Linked DNA regions of Lewinella sp. 4G2. The main gene of each other region encodes a partner of the protein of the gene in region 2 in a complex. Links are inferred from orthologs where the notes say so. Each region holds a gene or a part of one and is shown on either strand. Other genes may lie near its edges. The genes, in order: scpA and meaB.

The links.
Region 1: the proteins of meaB (region 2) and scpA are in contact, whole or in part, in a crystal structure (PDB 8DPB), measured with the Methylorubrum extorquens proteins. The link is inferred for Lewinella sp. 4G2 from one-to-one orthologs. Residues at the interface, in SOR26638.1 of Methylorubrum extorquens: Arg20, Ala21, Ala24, Arg25, Thr28, Ser32, Arg33, Arg34, His37, Thr98, Gly99, Gly100, Ser101, Ile102, Leu103, Lys106, Thr107, Ala110, Ala113, Ile114, Asp115, Arg116, Ala118, Phe119, Ile120, Arg121, Pro122, Pro124; in SOR27001.1 of Methylorubrum extorquens: Glu577, Glu578, Asn579, Asp580, Gly581, Arg582, Arg583, Arg585, His596, Ala604, Ser605, Ala608, Asp609, Gly611, Phe612, Asp613, Val614, Asp615, Ile616, Gly617, Pro618, Leu619, Glu625, Arg628, Gln629, Val631, Glu632, Asn633, Asp634, Glu661.

What each region holds. Positions count from the first base shown.
Region 1 is NZ_LVWJ02000011.1:167,133-173,058, reverse strand. Bases 2,104-5,102 are described here. They hold scpA (methylmalonyl-CoA mutase), read right to left. Parts: upstream 4,634-5,102; coding sequence 2,573-4,633; downstream 2,104-2,572. Other genes in these bases: A3850_RS00740 (acetyl/propionyl/methylcrotonyl-CoA carboxylase subunit alpha), read right to left, coding at 4,630-5,102; A3850_RS00750 (acyl-CoA carboxylase subunit beta), read right to left, coding at 2,104-2,524. Also shown: A3850_RS00755 (TonB-dependent receptor domain-containing protein), read right to left, coding at 1-803; more of A3850_RS00750, read right to left, coding at 986-2,103; more of A3850_RS00740, read right to left, coding at 5,103-5,926. UniProt on the Escherichia coli protein: Catalyzes the interconversion of succinyl-CoA and methylmalonyl-CoA. Could be part of a pathway that converts succinate to propionate.
Region 2 is NZ_LVWJ02000014.1:745,017-750,767, reverse strand. What follows is about bases 1,934-4,757. They hold meaB (methylmalonyl Co-A mutase-associated GTPase MeaB), read left to right. Parts: upstream 1,934-2,738; coding sequence 2,739-3,776; downstream 3,777-4,757. Other genes in these bases: A3850_RS04510 (TPM domain-containing protein), read left to right, coding at 4,376-4,757; A3850_RS04515 (LemA family protein), read left to right, coding at 3,785-4,372; A3850_RS04525 (M42 family metallopeptidase), read left to right, coding at 1,934-2,597. Outside these bases: A3850_RS04530 (glycoside hydrolase family 9 protein), read left to right, coding at 1-1,311; more of A3850_RS04525, read left to right, coding at 1,485-1,933; more of A3850_RS04510, read left to right, coding at 4,758-4,834; A3850_RS04505 (YgcG family protein), read left to right, coding at 4,941-5,751. UniProt on the Escherichia coli protein: Binds and hydrolyzes GTP. Likely functions as a G-protein chaperone that assists AdoCbl cofactor delivery to the methylmalonyl-CoA mutase (MCM) ScpA and reactivation of the enzyme during catalysis.

The DNA.
Region 1 (5,926 bases), on a different replicon or contig from region 2:
TTATTATTGGTGCCCACGTTGGCGTTCAACGTAGCGTTGAAACCATCGGCGCGCTTCTTTTTTAGCACGATGTTGATCAGCCCGGCCGTCCCGTCCGGATCAAAAGCGGCTCCCGGGTTAGTGATGACCTCGATGCGTTCGATGGCAGTACTGGAGAGGCTCTTCAGGTAGGTTACGGGGTCGGAACCGACCAATCCGCTGGGCCGGCCGTTGATCAGAAAGCGGACGTTGCCACTTCCGCGCAGGGAGACGTTACCTTCCACGTCCACATTGATGCTGGGTAGTTGGCGCAACAGGTCCTCGGCGGAACCACCCGCGGCGGCCACTGATTTTTCTACGTTGAATACCTTGCGGTCCAAGCCTAGTTCCATCACGGCCCGTTCGGCGGTGACGACGACTTCTTCCAGGTCCTGGCCACCCGTCCCCAGGCTCACTTTACCGGTTTTGAAAAAGCGCTCGGCTTCCGTCAGTTCCAGTTCGCGGTTTTCGGTGTCGTAGCCGATGAAGCTCATTTCAAGCCGGTAGTCGCCCAGCGGAATATTGTCGAGGGCAAACTTGCCGTCAAAGTCGGTCGTCGTTCCGCTCACCATACTATCGGTAGTCACGGTGTAGACGATCACGTTGGCAAAACCGATCGGTTCGGTCGTAGCTTCATCAATCAGCTGGCCGCTGATCTTACCCGATTTCGGAGCGTTAGGTCCACGTTGAGCGGAGCTCGTAATGTTGAAGCCCAACACGAACAAAAGCATGAGCAGTAGGCGCTGCCGCAGGTGCGGTGCAAGGATGAGGGGAAAAATCTTCATGGCTGGATGGGCGAGAAAGTGGAAAGACAAATCATTCTGGTTGGATTAGCAACCATGATGACTCCAACGCTTGTGCCCCAACAGTGTTCCCGGATTCAACCGGCTTCTTGCCCTTACCCTGTTAATATTATTTAAACCGCCACCAACTGAAACTCCCAGTTCATCTAAACGAGTCGGATAATTTAGAGTGGCACGTTGCCATGCTTCCGTCGGGGCCGATCCACCACCTTGTTTTCCAGCATAGCGAATGCCCTGATGAGCTTACGACGGGTATCCTTCGGGTAAATCACCTCATCCACGAATCCACGCTGCGCGGCGCGGTAGGGATTGGCGAAAGTGTCTGCGTATTCCCGTTCCTTTTCGGCCAGCTTCGCAGCGGGGTCTGCCGCCTTTTTGATCTCATTCCGGAAGATGATCTCACTCGCTCCCTTAGCACCCATGACGGCAATTTCGGCCCCGGGCCAGGCGAAGTTCATATCCGCACCGATGTGCTTAGAGTTCATCACGTCGTAGGCTCCACCGTAAGCCTTGCGAGTGATGACGGTCACGCGCGGGACGGTCGCTTCACTCAGGGCGTACAGTAATTTAGCGCCATTGGTAATGATGCCATTCCACTCCTGGTCCGTACCGGGCAGGAAGCCAGGGACGTCCACCAGTACCAGTAAGGGCACGTTGAAACAATCACAAGTCCGGGTAAAGCGCGCGGCTTTTTTGCTGGAATTTACGTCCAGCACCCCCGCTAAGCTCATCGGCTGATTGGCCACAATACCGATACTTCGCCCGGCAATCCTGGCAAACCCGACTACGATGTTATCCGCATAATCTGGTTGGATTTCCAGAAAGGAAGACTCGTCGATGACGCCGGCGATCACGTCACGCATATCGTAGGGCTGGTTGGCGCTGGCGGGGACGACCGACTCCAGCTGCTCCCTTACTTCCTCACCGAGTTGGTAGGGTAGGGCAGCCGGCGTTTCCTCACAGTTTTGCGGGAGGTAGGACAACAGCCGCTTCAGTTTTTGGATACAGATGACGTCATTCGCTGCCGTCAGGTGGGTTACGCCGGATTTGGTCGAGTGCGCACTCGCTCCCCCCAATTCCTCACTGGTGACGGTCTCGTTGGTTACCGTTTTAACGACGTTCGGGCCGGTGACGAACATGTAGCTCGTATCCTCCACCATAATGGTGAAGTCCGTCAGGGCGGGGGAGTACACCGCGCCACCCGCGCACGGGCCCATGATGGCCGATAGTTGGGGAATTACCCCACTCGCCTGTACGTTCCGGTAAAAAATGTCCGCGTAGCCACCGAGGGACCGCACGCCTTCTTGAATCCTCGCCCCACCACTGTCATTGAGGCCGATGAGGGGTGCTCCAACCTTGAGGGCCATGTCCATCACCTTACAGATCTTTTCGGCGTGGGTCTCCGAAAGGGAGCCACCGAAAACGGTAAAGTCCTGGGCGAAGACGTACACCAATCGGCCATCCACCGTACCGTAGCCGGTCACTACGCCGTCGCCCGGGAAGACCTGATCGGCCATCCCGAAGTCTGAAGTCCGGTGGGTTACGAGGGCACCGATCTCCTCAAAGCTACCGTCGTCCATAAGCAGGTGGACGCGTTCGTGGGCCGTCAATTTGCCCTTTTCGTGTTGGCGGTCGATCCGGGATTGGCCACCACCCAGGCGGGAGGCGTTCAGCTTTTCGTTGAGGATTTCCTGGTTGGTCATTGGTTGAGTACTTGTGGGTAGGGCGAAGGGAAAGTTGAATTAGGGTGACTACCGTTCGGGGAGCAGCAGCTCAAGGATGGAGGAAGCGGCGGTCGCAATCACCGTCCCAGGGCCAAAGATGGCGGCGACGCCCCGGTCGTAAAGAAAGAGATAGTCCTGCTCCGGAATGACGCCTCCGGTAACTACTAAAATGTCATCCGCCCCTTCTGCTTTGAGGGCAGCAATGGCTTGGGGGACGAGCGTCTTGTGCCCCGCTGCCAGCGAGGAGATTCCCAGAATGTGGACGTCGTTTTCTACGGCGTGGCGGGCCGCTTCCTCCGGCGTTTGGAAGAGAGGACCCACGTCCACGTCAAAGCCGATATCGGCGAAGCTGCTGGCGATCACCTTGGCGCCGCGATCGTGGCCATCCTGCCCCAACTTAGCGACGAGGATGCGCGGTCGGCGACCAAAGTGTTCGGCGAACTGGTTGGAGAGCTCCCGCGCCCGCAAGAATCCGGCGTTCTGTTTCATTTCGTTACGGTAGGTGCCACTGATGAGGCGCGGTTGAGCGCGGTAACGGGTAAATACGGTCTCGAGGGCATCACTGATCTCCCCGAGGGTACACCTCGCCCTGGCGGCTTCCACGGCGACGGCCAGGAGGTTGCCCTCCCCGCTTTCCGCGCAGTCCCGTACCCTTTGCAAAGCACCTGCGGCAGCGCCCGCATCCCGATTGTTTTTGACGGTACGCAGTCGCTCGATCTGCGCTTCGCGAACGGCGGCGTTATCGACCTCCAGCGTATCGATTTTTTCTTCTTCGTCTAGGTTAGGGAAGAGGTTGACGCCAATAATTTTTTCGTCACCGGAATCGATGCGTGCCTGCTTCCGAGCGGCGGCTTCCTCGATGCGCATTTTGGGCAAGCCTTGCTCGATGGCTTTCGCCATACCGCCGAGTTCTTCCACCTCGGCGATGAGTTCGCGGGCTTCCGTGAGCAGCTCCTGGGTGAGCTGCTCGACGTGGTAAGAGCCGCCCCAGGGGTCGACTACGTTGGTGACGCCAATAGCTTGCTGGAGATGCTTCTGCGTATCCCGCGCAATTTTAGCGGAGAAATCGGTGGGCAGCGCGATGGCCTCGTCCAACGAATTGGTGTGCAACGACTGGGTGCCGCCAAAAACGGCCGCGAGTGCTTCGATGGCCGTCCGGGCGATATTGTTGAACGGATCCTGCGCGGTCAGCGACCAGCCGGAGGTTTGGCAGTGGGTGCGCAGCGCCATGGATTTAGGATTGGTAGCGCCTAAACCCCGCACGATCTCCGCCCACAATAGGCGCGCGGCGCGCATTTTGGCGATCTCCCGGAAGTGGTCCATCCCGATACCCCAGAAAAAACTGAGCCGCGGTGCGAAATCGTCAATCGCCAGACCGGCCGCGATGCCGGTACGTAAATATTCCAGTCCGTCGGCCAGCGTGTAGGCTAGTTCAATGGCCGCCGAGGCACCGGCTTCGTGCATGTGGTAGCCGCTGATCGATATGGAATTAAATCGCGGCATGTGCTCCTTGGTGTACGCAAAAATATCCCCAATAATGCGCATGCTCGGCGCCGGGGGATAGATGTACGTATTGCGTACCATGAATTCTTTTAATATATCATTCTGGATGGTGCCGGCGAGTAAATTTTGATTACCGCCCTGCTCTTCCGCCGCAACGATGTAAAAAGCCATCACCGGTAATACGGCGCCGTTCATGGTCATGGATACCGACATCTTATCGAGGGGAATATCCTCAAAAAGAATTTTCATATCCTCCACGGTATCGATCGCGACGCCGGCCATGCCAACGTCTCCGGTAACGCGGGGGTGGTCCGAATCGTAACCCCGGTGGGTAGCCAGATCGAAGGCGACCGAAAGCCCCTTCTGCCCCTGGGCCAGGTTGCGGCGGTAGAAGGCATTGCTGGCCTCCGCGGTAGAAAACCCGGCGTACTGGCGGATCGTCCACGGGCGAATGGCGTACATGGCGGAGTAGGGGCCGCGCAGGTAGGGAGGGATTCCGGCGACGTAGCCTTCGTGTTCCTTTCGGTCCGGGCCTCTCCCAGCAGGCCGCTCCCAGGCTATTTTTTTGAATTCCGGATATTTCATTGAATACGATTTTTCCAGGATTCACCGGTCGTCACCGGAACGGTCAGGGTTCGCCGGCTATCTTCAAAAATGACTGCAGCGGCAAGGGCCGCAATTTTTTCCATATCCTGCTGTTTCTCCAGGATCGCCTCCGCCGTGTAGTGTTGTTTGACGAAGTGGGTATCAAAGTTGCCGGATATGAATGCTTCGTGGTCCACCACGAAACGCCCGAAGGGGAGGGTAGTGGCGATGCCTTCCACCCGGTAGGCATCGATCGCTTCCCGCATTTTTTGGAGGGCTTCGGCCCGGGTCGCGCCGTAGGTGATGAGCTTGGCAATCATCGGGTCGTAATAGATCGGAACTTCCATTCCCTCCTCAAAGCCGTCATCCACGCGGATGCCCTCGCCGGATGGCTTTTGGTAAGTCTCCAGCGTGCCGATGCTGGGGAGGAAACCATCAAGCGGATCCTCGGCGTAAACCCGTAGTTCGAGGGCGTGGCCGGTAATGGAAAGGTCTTCCTGAGTAAAGGCCAAGCGCTCGCCGCGGGCCACCTTGATCTGTTGTTCTACCAAGTCGACCCCGGTGATGAGCTCCGTAACCGGGTGTTCCACCTGCAGGCGGGTATTCATTTCGAGGAAGTAGAAGTTGTTTTGGTCGTCGAGCAAAAACTCTACCGTGCCGGCACCGCGGTAGTCGCAGGCTTTGGCGCAGCGTACGGCCGCCTCTCCCATTTGGGCGCGTAACGCAGGTGCCAGGCTGAGGGGGACGGAAGGGGCTTCCTCCACCACCTTCTGGTGCCTCCGTTGGACGGAACACTCCCGCTCAAATAAGTGGACGACGTTGCCGTGGTTATCCGCCAGCACCTGGATCTCGATGTGGCGGGGAGACGTGACGTACTTTTCGATGAAAACCGCCCCGTCACCAAAAGCGGACTGGGCTTCGCTGATGGCCCGTTCCATTCCTTCTTTAAGCTCCGCCGGGCCGTTGACGATCCGCATGCCCTTGCCACCACCACCGGCAGCCGCCTTGATGAGAATGGGGTAGCCGATCTGCTCTCCAATCTGGCCGGCCAACTCGACGTCCGTAATGGCCTCCTCAATGCCGGGCACCATCGGGATGTCGTAGGCCGAAACGGCATCCTTGGCCGCCAGTTTATTCCCCATAATGCGGATGGCGTGGGGTTTTGGGCCGATGAAAATTAATCCCGCGTCCTCCACGCGTTGGGAGAATTCCGCATTCTCGGAAAGAAAACCGTAGCCCGGGTGAATGCCCTCCGCCCCGGTATCGAGGGCCGCCTGGATTACCTTGTCCATA
Region 2 (5,751 bases):
GCTATTTACTACCAGGCGGCCTACATCAAAGCGCTCTCCTACTTCATTGCCGGCAACGCCGCGGAAGGGGAAACGGGCACCGGCGGAATTGACCCCATTAAGGATTGCGGTGAGGCAGAACTTGGCTTCACTGTCGGTAACGACGTTGGCGGCAACGGTACCGTAGAAATGGATAGCAACAGCCCCGGCTCCACGAACGGAGCCTCCGTTAAACTCTTCGACGCGGGCGACGCGGCCAGCTACCCCTTCACCATCAGCCGTGGCGGGAAGTTTGACCTGGCTGTCCGCGTCCGCGTAGGGGAAGCCGCCGGCAACGCGACTAATTTGGCCGATGCGTACACCGTAAGCCTGGATGGCAACGAAGTAGAGTACGTCCTGGATTCCACGAGTATATCTCCGCTGGCCGGCGATACCTACTGGGGGGAGATCGTCCTGGTGGATGTCGCCCTGACGGCGGCCGACCACGAGGTAACCGTCACCGCCAAGCAAGACTACCTCAAGCTCGACCGGGTTTGTTGGCGCGACGCTAACTCCGTCCCCAAACCAGATACGGGTGGTGGCTCCGGAGAGATTTCCTTTGACTGCATTGAGATCGAAAATGCCTTTACCATCCTGGCCGACGTTGGGGGTAACGGTGAGATCCGGGGTGACGGCTTCACCGCCAACGCCAGCGGTGATCGCTACATCAACATGTTTGACGTCGGCGATAAGGTGAGTTTCCCATTTTCCGTAGCGGACGATGGTATGCACGAGATGCGTTTCCGCCTCCGGGTCGGGGAAGCTTCCGGAACGGACCGTAACCTGGCCGATAAGTACATCGTTACGCTAGACGGCGAAGAGGTCATTACCGATCTCGACGAAGGCACTATTTCCGCGCTCTTCGACGATACTTACTGGGGAGAGATCGTCGCCAGGGTGGACGGCCTTTCCGAAGGGGTACACACCGTGACCGTTGAGGCCAACAACAACTGGTTGAAGTTTGACCGTTTCTGCTTTGGCAATGCAGATGCTACCAGCCTCTTCACCCCCGAAAGCCGGATTGCGGCTGACATTCAGGTGAGCCCCAACCCAAGTAACGGACTGCTACAACTCAACCTCGGCTTTCAGGCGCGGGGGGAAGCCCTGACCATTGGCCTTTACGACTTGACGGGGCGGCAGTTGAACCAACGGGCGATCCGTTTGGGGCAGGCCAGCGAGCACCAATTCAAACTGGATTACCGCGATCTTAACCTTGCTCCGGGCGTATACGCCATCAAATTACTTGCGGGTGTTACCGCACTGGGCGAGGTTCAGCGAATCGTCATTCAATAGCGGGCATTCCGAACTGAACGAGTCAGGAGGGGTTGGTAACTTACGGGTTGCCAACCCCTCCTTTTGTTGGGGCAGAGGCTACAACCAATCACTACCAGAGCGCAGAATAAGCTACGAAGCTATCCCGGCTCACTGCTTACATTTGCGCCTTTCTCCGTTAACAGTACCCCACTATGGCTCTGAATCTGTCCTTGCTTAAATCCATCTGCGCCGCCCCCGGTGTTTCCGGTTACGAGCGCCGTATCCGCAACCTCATTCACGAAGAGGTGAAGGGGCTGGCCGATGAGGTTCAGATTGACAACATGGGTAACCTCATTGCCATTCGCCGCGGCAAAGGAAACAAGCGCGTCATGGTGGCGGCCCACATGGATGAGATTGGCTTCATCGTCAACCACGTCGACGAAAAGGGTTTCGTCCGCTTTCTTCCGCTGGGTGGTTTTGACCCCAAGACGCTTACGGCTCAGCGAGTACTCATTCACGGGCGCCGCGACGTGTTGGGCGTGATGGGCTCCAAGCCGATCCACATCATGAAGGCGGAGGAACGGGCCAAGGTCGTACCCCTCAACGAATACTTCATCGATACGGGCCTGCCCAAGGAGGAGGTTGATAAGCTGATCTCAGTGGGCGACCCCATTACCCGCGAACGGGATATGGTGGAGCTGGGCGACTGCGTGACCAGCAAATCGCTCGATAACCGGATATCGGTTTTCATCCTTATCGAAACCCTGCGCCGGCTTCAGGGGCAGGATTTACCCTACGACCTCTACGCGGTATTCACGGTGCAGGAGGAAGTGGGCCTGCGCGGCGCCATGGGTAGCGCCAGCCACATCGACCCCGATTTTGGTTTTGGCCTGGACGTCACCATCGCCTACGACGTACCCGGCTCTACGCCCCAGGAGGCCGTTTCCAACCTCGGCGAGGGCACGGCCATCAAGGTGCTGGACGGCTCCGTCATCAGCGACTACCGGATGGTCAACTACCTGAAGGAACTGGCCAAATCGGAGGAAATCAAGTACCAGTTGGAGCTGCTACCCGCGGGTGGTACCGACACGGCCGCCGTCCAACGTTACGGCACCAAGGGCGCTGTCGCGGGTGCATTGTCAATTCCGTTGCGGAACATGCATCAGAGTACGGAGGTCGTCCACCAGGGAGACGTGGCAGCCACGATTGATCTTTTGGTAGCCGCCGTGAGCAAGTTGGATGGATACGACTGGTCTTTCGCCAAGGACCACGGAGACGGCCAACACCCCGACCGCGTAGCGGGGGACCTGGACTGGTTGGGATAATGAGCTCCCGGGTAATTAACCATCGATCTAACCCATTTTTCGGGTCGGTGAATCCGAACTTATCCTAACATTTAGGGACCGTTCAGCCTTAAGTCTGGTACATTGCAAGCCCTTCGTTACCTGCGAAGTAAAGCAGCACCCATGCCATCGTCCATCAACCGAAATCTGAACTTTAATGCGGACCGACCTCAGGTATCGGCCGCAGCGATGTTTGCGGAACTGACGGGTAAGAATGGCCGCCGCGCCCTCGCACGTGCCATCACACTGCTGGAATCCACCCGCGAAGAGGATCAACAGATCGCCGATGAACTCATCGACCTGGCCATGGCCGGTGAGGATGATCGTGAAACCTTTCGGTTGGGCGTAAGCGGAACGCCGGGGGTGGGCAAATCCACCTTCGTGGAGCAATTTGGGTTGGAGCTCATCGAAGCGGGCCACCGCCTGGCTGTGCTGGCCGTGGACCCTTCTAGTTCCCTGAGCGGGGGGAGCATCCTGGGTGATAAAACAAGGATGGAAACGCTTTCGCAGGACGCGCGGGCCTTTATCCGCCCGAGCCCCAACGCTGGATCTCAAGGTGGGGTAGGGGTAGCTACCCGCGCGGCCATCCTGTTGTGTGAAGCTGCCGGTTACGATTACGTCATGGTAGAAACCGTTGGGGTGGGGCAGGCCGAGTGGCGCGTCCACGGGATGACGGATGCCTTTCTCCTCCTGGCCCAACCGGCGGCCGGGGATGGCTTACAGAGTATCAAACGGGGAATCCTGGAACTGGCGGACCACGTCGCCGTCAACAAAAAGGACCTGTTTCCTACCGCAGCGGAGGAGACCGCCCGTCAGTTACGGCAGGGTTTACACCTGGCGCCTCCCCGCCCGGATGGTTGGACGGTGGAAGTATCCACCATCAGTGCCCTTCAACCGGAGGGGCTGTCTGAACTGCGCAGCCGGTTGGGAGATTTTCGGGGCCATCTCGTCCTAACCCAGCACCTGCGGCAGCGCCGAAAAGAACAAAAAATGACCTGGCTCAAAGAACGCTTATACCATGCGGTGCGTAGTAAAGTCGATGCGTATCTGCAGGAGAAGGTGAAAGGCACCGACGGATTGCAGCGTATATTCGACGAACGTGTTACCTTTTCGTCCGCCGCCGACGTTTTGTTAGCGGACTTTTTCCAATACAATAAGTAAAATACCACATGAAATCATTCGGAACACTCGGCATTGTCGTCGCTATCCTTGCCGTCCTGCTCATCGCCGGTTGCGGCCAGTACAACGGATTCGTGGACGCGGAGGAGAACATGGAGAAATCCTGGTCTGACGTACAAACCCAGTACCAGCGGCGCGCGGACTTGATCCCGAACCTGGTCAACACCGTAAAGGGAGCCGCTGACTTTGAGCGCGGAACGCTGGAAGCCGTAACGAACGCCCGGGCCCGCGCCACGAGCATCAACATCAACGCTAATGACCTTACACCGGAGAAACTGGAGCAGTACCAGGCCGCGCAGGGTCAGTTGAGCCAGGGCCTCGGCCGTTTGCTCGCTACGGCGGAGAATTACCCCAACCTGAAATCTAACGCCCAGTTCCAGGAGCTGCAGGCGCAGTTGGAAGGCACGGAGAACCGCGTAGCCGTTGCGCGTGACCGTTTTAACGCGCAGGCTACGGAGTTCAATAAGAAAGTCCGCCGCTTCCCCGGGACAGTGTTTGCCAGCGTATTTGGCTTCGAAGAAAAACCTCAGTTCCAGGCCCAAACGGGCTCCGACCAGGCGCCAACGGTTGAATTCTAAGCGGTGGTTCGCTTTTTCAGCTCCGAGGAGGAGACCGAGATCGTCGCTGCTATTCAGGCCGCGGAATTGAACACCTCTGGAGAGATCCGGGTGCACGTGGAGGTTGGCGAACGCGCCAGTGCCCTCAACGTGGCCGCCCGGGTGTTTAAGGAGTTGGGCATGCACAAAACAGCGGACCGCAACGGCGTTCTGATCCTACTGGAAGTAGACCGACGTGAGTTTGCCATAATTGGCGACGAAGGCATCAACCGGGTGGTTTCCCAGGACTTCTGGGAATCCGAACGGGATCTGATGCAGCGCCACTTCAAGCGTGGAGAGTTCGTGGCGGGTATTTGCCTGACGATCGAACAGATCGGTGCTAAACTGAAGAAGTTCTTCCCCTACCAGGAAGATGACTTGAACGAGTTGCCGGACGACGTGAGTTACGGCGGCCCAGGTAGCCGGCCCGGCGGCAAGGTGTAGTCCTCGCTAAAGCTGCGGGCTTTTCTACAATCAATATTTAAAACAGGAACTCTTGTACCTACCTAATTCCCCTTATTCGCTGACGGCCAGATTTGCTTTCCACTGGATGGCAATCCTGGTATTGGTCTGCACGGGTTTAGGAGTGATGGCCCAGGAGGCGATACCGCGTAATCCTAACCAATTGGTCAGCGATTACGGTGGGATGCTTTCCGCCAGCGAAGAGCAGCGGCTGACGCAAAAGTTGAACGCCTACGCCAAGGAGACTTCCACGCAGATTGCGGTGGTAACGGAAGCTTCCCTCAACGGGAATACGGCCTTTGACCGTAGCCTGGCCATTGCCCAGGGCTGGCAAATTGGTGGGTCGGACCAAAATGACAATGGCGTACTCGTGTACATCGCCCGGGATGACCGGCGTATTCAGATTCAGACGGGTTACGGCGCTGAGGGCTTCCTACCGGATGCCATCGCCAAACGGATCATCGATCAGATCATGACGCCCGCCTTCCGGCAGGGGCAGATCTACCGGGGGGTTGATGAGGCGACGGGCGCCATCATGTCCCTAGGTAAAGGAGAATACAGTGCGGACGACCTGCCCGCGCGGGGGGATAGTGAAGGCATACCTCCGATCGTGATCTTCATCATGATCTTCGTGGTCTTCATCCTCATCAGCCGTTTCAATAACCGCCACGATGATGATGACGACGACGGTGGCTACTGGCGGGGTGGGCCCTACGATATGGACGACCCCCACCGGAAAGTGCGCAGACGGCGCCGGCGGGGTGGTGGTTGGATCATCATGCCCGGCGGTTTCGGTGGTGGCGGTGGCTTCGGCGGCGGTGGCGGCTTTGGCGGCGGCGGTGGTGGATTCGGCGGCTTTGGCGGAGGCGACTTTGGCGGTGGAGGCGCCGGAGGGGGTT